Regions from separate parts of the Gordonia sp. HS-NH1 genome, predicted to be linked through region 2. Evidence: riboswitches for the same ligand, from Rfam matches in the RefSeq annotation. Region 2 holds a riboswitch; the other holds the start of a gene.
What was found. Region 2 has a riboswitch for cobalamin ahead of AMD30_RS06495 (CbtB domain-containing protein). Riboswitches for the same ligand answer to the same signal wherever they lie in the genome.
Positions count from the first base shown of each region.

Region 1: it holds a riboswitch for cobalamin, as region 2 does, so the genes downstream of both, AMD30_RS21425 (FecCD family ABC transporter permease) here and AMD30_RS06495 (CbtB domain-containing protein) in region 2, are expected to answer to the same signal.

Region 1 is NZ_LIYC01000047.1:1,035-4,422, reverse strand. It holds gene AMD30_RS21430 (L-lactate dehydrogenase) at 1-875, opposite strand, end outside; cobalamin riboswitch at 995-1,176, shown strand; gene AMD30_RS21425 (FecCD family ABC transporter permease) at 1,224-2,303, shown strand; gene AMD30_RS21420 (ABC transporter ATP-binding protein) at 2,300-3,130, shown strand; gene AMD30_RS21415 (ABC transporter substrate-binding protein) at 3,213-3,388, shown strand, end outside.
Region 2 is NZ_LIYC01000005.1:183,936-187,323, reverse strand. It holds gene AMD30_RS06500 (ATP-dependent helicase) at 1-1,662, opposite strand, end outside; cobalamin riboswitch at 1,679-1,846, shown strand; gene AMD30_RS06495 (CbtB domain-containing protein) at 1,884-2,120, shown strand; gene AMD30_RS06490 (CbtA family protein) at 2,162-2,992, shown strand; gene AMD30_RS06485 (histidine phosphatase family protein) at 3,006-3,388, shown strand, end outside.

The DNA of each region.
Region 1 (3,388 bases), on a different contig from region 2:
GGGACGTCGAGCCGGGTCTGCGCACCGCCTCGGTCGACGACGGTCGGCAACGACAGGCACACACCCTCGAGCCCCTCGATGCCGTCGGCGCGTGTCGACACCGGCAGCACCCGGTGCTCGTTGTTCACGATGGCTTCGACGATCCGCGTCGCGGCGAGCCCGATGGCATAGTTCGTGGCACCCTTGCCCTCGATGATGGTGTAGGCGGCGTGCACGACCTCGTGGTGGATGCGTTCGCGCGCAACGGCATCCAGCGCCGGCCGGCCGGGCAGCGGTGTCCACGACGTCAGCGGCACCCCACCGATCGTCGCCGAACTCCACAGCGGGATCTCGGTGTCGCCGTGCTCGCCGGCGATGTAGGAGTGCACGCTCTGCACCGCCACGCCGCAGTGCTGTGCGAGGAGGAATCGCAACCGCGACGAGTCGAGCACGGTGCCCGAACCGAAGACCTGGCTGGGTGAGAGACCGCTGATCTCCTGAGCGGCGTAGGTGACGATGTCGACCGGATTCGTGACCATCACATAAATGGCGTCAGGGGCCACCTCCAAGACACCCGGGAGGATGGCGCGGGTCAGACCTATTGTCGCCTCGGCCAATTCGAGGCGGGACTGGCCGGGCTTCTGCTTCGCACCCGCGGTGAACACCACGACGTCGGCGTCCGCGCACACCGACACGTCGTCGGATCCGATGATGTCCGCCCGCGGGACGAACTCGAGTCCGTGGGACATGTCGAGCACTTCGGCGGTCACCTTGGCCGCGTTGATGTCGAGGAGCGCGATCGTCCGCGCCACCCCGCGGATGAGGGATGAGTAGGCGATCGCGGTACCCACCGCACCCGCCCCGATGATGGCCAGTTTCGTGTCTCGTGCATTCATCGGTTCACCGTTTCCGCCGTCACGTCGCCAGGTCGTCGCGTCCAGCCTAGGCGGTGTCACCCGGGATGTCCGGGCACGGCGACCGACCCGCGCCGCGCCCGGCTCGGGTGGATGTTGATAGCCTCACGACCGAGAACGGTCGCACCTGCACGCGCGGGTGCCGGGGAACCTGGTGCGAATCCAGGACTGGCGCGCAGCGGTATGGGGGACGGAACCGGCACGAAGCCACTGGGGAGACCCGGGAAGGCGCCGGTTCCGGACGAACCCGAGTCCGAATACCCACCGCTCTCGCTCGAGTCCACCGTGTATCTCGCGCACAGATACCCAGACCGTAAGGCCGTACCCGCCGTGTCCCGTCGTACCGTCGGCACGACCGAGATCGCCACCGCTCCGCCGGTTCGGCGACTCCGTTCGACGCCGCTAGCCGCAGTTCTGCTCGTCCTCACCCTCCTCAGCATCGCCCTGGCCACGGCGTTCGGCGCCGAGACCATTCCCGTCGCCGACGTGTGGCAGACCGTCGTCGGTCGCCTGACCGGTGCGGAACCCGACACCGCGCACGCCGTGATCATCTGGGATCTCCGTCTCCCCAGGTCCGTCCTGGCCGCGCTCGTCGGCGCCGGCCTCGCACTGGCCGGCGCTCTCATGCAGGCCCTGGTCCGCAACCCGCTGGCCGAGCCCTACCTGCTGGGCGTGTCGGCAGGTGCGGCAGTCGGGGCCACCGCCGTCATGACCCTCGGTGTGCTGGCCGGCCTCGGGGTGTGGTCGCTGTCCGGCGGGGCGCTTCTCGGCGCACTCGCGGCCACCGTCACGGTGTACCTGGTCGCCCGCGCGCAGGGCGGGTTGACCGCGCTGCGACTCATCCTCTCCGGCGTCGTGTTGTCGTCGGCCTTCATGGCGCTCTCGTCGCTGCTCGTGTTCACCGCCGCCGATCCGCACGCCGCCGACAACGTGATGTTCTGGATGCTGGGCAGCGTCGCCGGCGCCACGTGGGCGAAGGTGCAGATCGCGGGGGTGGTCGTGCTGGTCACCGTGATGGCGATGCTCGCGATCCATTCGTGGCTCGACGCCTACGCGGCCGGCACGGACACCGCGACGTCACTGGGGGTACCGGTCCGCGCGATGCGCAACGCGCTGTTCGGGATTCAAGGCGTCCTCGTCGGCGTCCTCGTCGCGGTGGCGGGCGGGATCGGTTTCGTCGGGCTCATCGTTCCCCACGCCGCCCGGTTGCTCGTCGGCGCCACCCACCGCGCGATGCTGCCGGTGGCGGTCTGCGGCGGGGCGCTGTTCCTGGTGTGGGTCGACGTCATCTCCCGGGTCGCCGCCGCGCCTCGGGAGATGCCCCTCGGTATCGTGACGGGGCTGATCGGCGCACCGATCTTCCTGTTCCTCATGGGTCGACGCCAGTACGTGTTCGGCGGGGGCTCATGACCGTCGCACCCCGACACCCGTCGATGGCGTTGCGCGCGAACGCACTCGCGTGCCGGCGAGGCGGGCGCGTCATCCTGCGCGCTGTCCACCTCGACGTCCCGGCGGGCACCCGACTGGCGATCGTGGGTCCCAACGGCTCGGGCAAGACCACCCTGCTGCGCACGCTGTGCGGTCTCGAACGCCCGGTCGCCGGCACCATCGACGTGGGCGGCGACGATCTGCACCGCATCCCGTCACGGCAACGCGCGCGGTCGATCGCGGTGGTCGGTCAGGAAGAACAGCCCTCCGCCGAACTGACCGTCGCCGAAGCGGTCGGACTCGGCCGGACCCCGTACCGGTCGGCCTGGTCCACGGGGAGTTCCGACGACTCGACGGTGGTCGCCGACGTGCTGGCGCGGGTCGGCCTCGACGGCTGGGGCACCCGCTCGTGCACCACCCTGTCCGGCGGCGAACGCCATCGCGTCGTGCTCGCCCGTGCACTCGCACAGCAGACCCCGATCCTGGTGCTCGACGAACCCACCAATCACCTGGACGCCGCCTGGCGCCTCCGGCTGATGGACATCCTCGACGAACTCGACGCCACCGTCCTCGCGGCGATGCACGACCTCGACCTCGTGCTACGCCACTTCGATTCCGTCGCAGTGGTTTCCGATGGTGGTGTGGTCGCCCACGGCCGACCTGTCGAGGTCTTGACGCCGGATCTGCTGGCCAACGTCTTCGAGGTGTCCGGGACTGTCGTCACGCACCCGTCGACGGGTCTGCCGCACCTGCTGCTCGACACCCCGTCCTCATCTGTGCCCCGAACCCGCCTGTCCCCCGAGCTCTGACGAAAGTCACCCCGTGAGAGGAAAACCCTTGAGTACACGTACCTTCCGAATCCACCCGACCCTAGGCGTCCTGGTCGCCGCGTTGACCCTGGGCGCTGTCACCGCCTGCGGAGCCGACAGCACCGCCGCGTCGGAAAACACTGTGACCGTGACCAATTGCGGAACCGACGTCGCATTCCCCCAGCCCCTCGATCGACTGTTCGTCAACGACGGCGGCATGATCGCGATCGCACTGGCGGCGGGCGCCCGGGACAGCAT
Region 2 (3,388 bases):
CATGAACACGCCGAACAGGCCGCGGTCGGGGATCGAACCGCCCGAGGTGACCGCGAGGCGCTGGGCTCCGCGGCGGCCGGTGATGACTCCGGCGTCGCGGTCCCAGTTGACCCGGGGGCGCAGCTCAGCGAACTCGTCGGACGGGAAACGTCCCGCGATCAGGTCGAGGGTCGCGTCGAAGACGCCTCGGCCCAGTTCGCGGTAGGGCGCCGCTCGCCGCACCACGTCGTACCAGTGGTCCACCTCGAGGTCGTCGACCGCTGCGGCCGCGATGGTCTGCTGGGCGAGGATGTCGAGGGGGTTCTGGGGAACCTTGATCTCCTCGATCGCCCCGTCGAGCATCCGGCTGACGGTCACGGTGCAGTGCAGCAGGTCGGTGCGGTGCTTCGGGTAGAGGATGCCCTGGCTGATCTCGCCAACCTGGTGTCCCGCGCGACCGATCCGCTGCAGTCCGCTGGCGACCGACGGCGGCGACTCCACCTGGATCACGAGATCGACCGCGCCCATGTCGATACCGAGTTCGAGTGAGCTGGTGGCCACCACGCACGAGAGTCGTCCGGCCTTCAGGTCGTCCTCGATCTGGGCGCGCTGCTCCTTGCTGACCGAGCCGTGGTGTGCGCGGGCGAGCACCGGCTCCGCGCCGGAGCTCGCGCCGCTGCCCATCACGAACGCCGGGGCACCGCCGGCGACCGACGGATTGCCGGTCGGTTCGGCCGGTTCGCCGTGGCGTTCGGCGTGGATCTCGTTGAGCCGGGCGGTGAGTTTCTCGGCCAGCCGTCGCGAGTTGGCGAAGACGATCGTCGCCCGGTTGGCCTCGATCTGGTCGACGATCGAGGCCTCGACGTACGGCCACAGCGAACCGGCGGTCGGCGAGAACGCGTCGTCCAGCGCGGCGGGATCGGCATCGGACACCGGGGGCGGGATGTTGGCCATGTCCTCGACGGGGACGTCGACGCGCAGGTCGAACGTCTTGTCGGCTTTGGGTTTGACCACCTGACACGGCGCGGCGCCGGACAGGAACCCCGCCACCACCCCCGGCGGACGGACGGTCGCCGAGAGTCCGATCCGCTGGGCGGGCTTGTCCAACAGCTCGTCGAGGCGTTCCAGGGTCAGCGCGAGGTGAGTGCCGCGTTTGGTCGCGGCGACCGCGTGCACCTCGTCGACGATGATCGCCTCCACACCGGTGAGGCTCTCCCGCGCGGCCGAGGTGAGCATCAGGTACAGCGACTCCGGGGTCGTGATGAGGATGTCGGGTGGGGTCTTGACCAGGGCGCGCCGGTCGGCGGCCGAGGTGTCGCCCGAACGAACGCCCACGGTGATGTTCGGCTCCGGGAGATTGAGTTCCTGGGCGGCGCGGGTGATGCCGGTCAACGGCGCGCGGAGGTTGCGCTCGACGTCGACGGCCAGTGCCTTCAGTGGCGAGATGTAGACGACCTTGGTGCCCGCGGGACGGCTGTCGGGGTCGGCGGCGAGCCGGTCGAGGGCCCAGAGGAACGCCGCCAGGGTCTTGCCCGACCCGGTCGGCGCGATGACCAGGGTGTTCGCGCCGTCGGCGATGGAGGTCCAGGCGCCCTTCTGCGCGGCCGTGGGCGAGGTGAACGCGCCCGTGAACCATCGTCGGGTGGGGGCGGTGAAGCGGTCGAGCACCGAAGCGCGGGGCATCTCTCCACTATGTCGCACGCGTACGACAGGACGCGGTATACAGTCATCCCACGCCTGTACGGGGAATCCGGTGAGAGTCCGGAACGGTCGCGCCACTGTGAACGCTGCCCATCGACGCGGTCGACGTTTCGACGGTGACGGGGAGACGTGAGTCAGGATGCCGTGCCGGCGTGCATCATATCCACGGACTCTCCGACGCGAGATCGGCGAAAGGACCCACCATGACAGCTCCTCGTACCACCGCGGTTGCACAGGCCGCACCGGCCCGTGCCCTGGCCGTACCGAACCTCTCGGTCGCGAGCACCGCCCTCTGGCTGAGCCTGACCGTGCTGTTGGCCGGACTCGCCTACTACTTCCTCGGGTACGACCAGGGTGTCGTGTCCGTCTTCGGTTCCGACACCCACGTGCACGAGTTCGTGCACGACGCCCGTCACTTCCTCGGCTTCCCCTGCCACTGAGCCGGCCTCGCCGGCCACACCGACAGGAAGTCGAACTCAATATGGAAAAGAAGTTCATCGGCGCCGGCCTGCTCGCAGGTCTGATCGCAGGAATCGTCTCGTTCGTGTTCGCCCGGTTCTACCTCGAGCCGGTGGTCGGCAAGGCCGTCGACTACGAGGGCGCCCGATCGGAGGCTGAGGAGGCGCTGGCCCACGCTGCCGAGCCGGGCGGCCACACCCACGGTGAGGGCGGTGAGCTGTTCACACGCGCGATGCAGGAGAACCTCGGTGCCGGCGTCGGCAACGTCGTCTTCGCCCTGTGTATGGGTGCGTTCTTCGCGGTGGCGTTCACCGTGCTGTGGAGCTACCTCGGCAGCCGTCACCCGGCCACCGATCCGCGAGCGGTCGCCGGCGCGCTGGGCGGGATCGGTTTCGTGGCCGTGTTCGCCGTGCCGTTCTTCGCCTACCCGGCGAACCCGCCCGCCGTCGGCGACGACGAAACGATCGGCGAACGAACCGGGGCCTTTCTCACCATCACCGTCGCGTCGGTGATCCTCGCGATCGCGGCGGTCGTCCTCGCACTCTGGCTGCGCCCGCGGATCGGCGGATTGATCTCGGCGGTCGCCGGCACCGCGGCCTACCTGGTCGGGGTCGCGATCGTGCTCGCGTTCTCGCCGTCGTTCAGCGAGGTCCCCGAACCGGTCCGCAACGACGCCGGCCAGATCGTGTTCCCCGGTTTCCCCGGTGACGTGATCGGAGATTTCCGGGTGTACGCGATCGCCAACCAGGTGATCCTCTGGACGGTCCTCACCGTTGTCTTCGCCTTGCTTCTGGGGGCGATGGCGCGATCGCGGACCGCCGATCGCGCACCGGCGGTGTCCTCGCAGGGCTGAGGCGATCGGTCACATGGACATCATCACCGCCGGTCGCACCGGCCCGAATCGGTCGGTGCGATTCGGCGGTGATCCGGTCCTGGACGAGCGCGGCCGTTCATCCGTCCTGCGGCTCGCCGCGTCGGTGACCCGATCCGTCGACACCTGCGGGCCGGAGGTCTCGACCCGGGAGACCGCCGAGTTGCTCGGTTCGACACCAGACCTCGTCGTCGACGACGCGCTGCGGACCCTGGACGTCGGGACGTGGGCGGGCCGTACCCCGGAGGACATCGATCCGGCCGAACTCGGCGGGTGGTTCGCCGACCCGGGAGCACGGCCGCATGGGGGCGAGAGCGTCTCCGATTTCGTCGACCGCGTCCACGCCTGGCGCGCCGCGCAGACGCGCCACGGCGATCG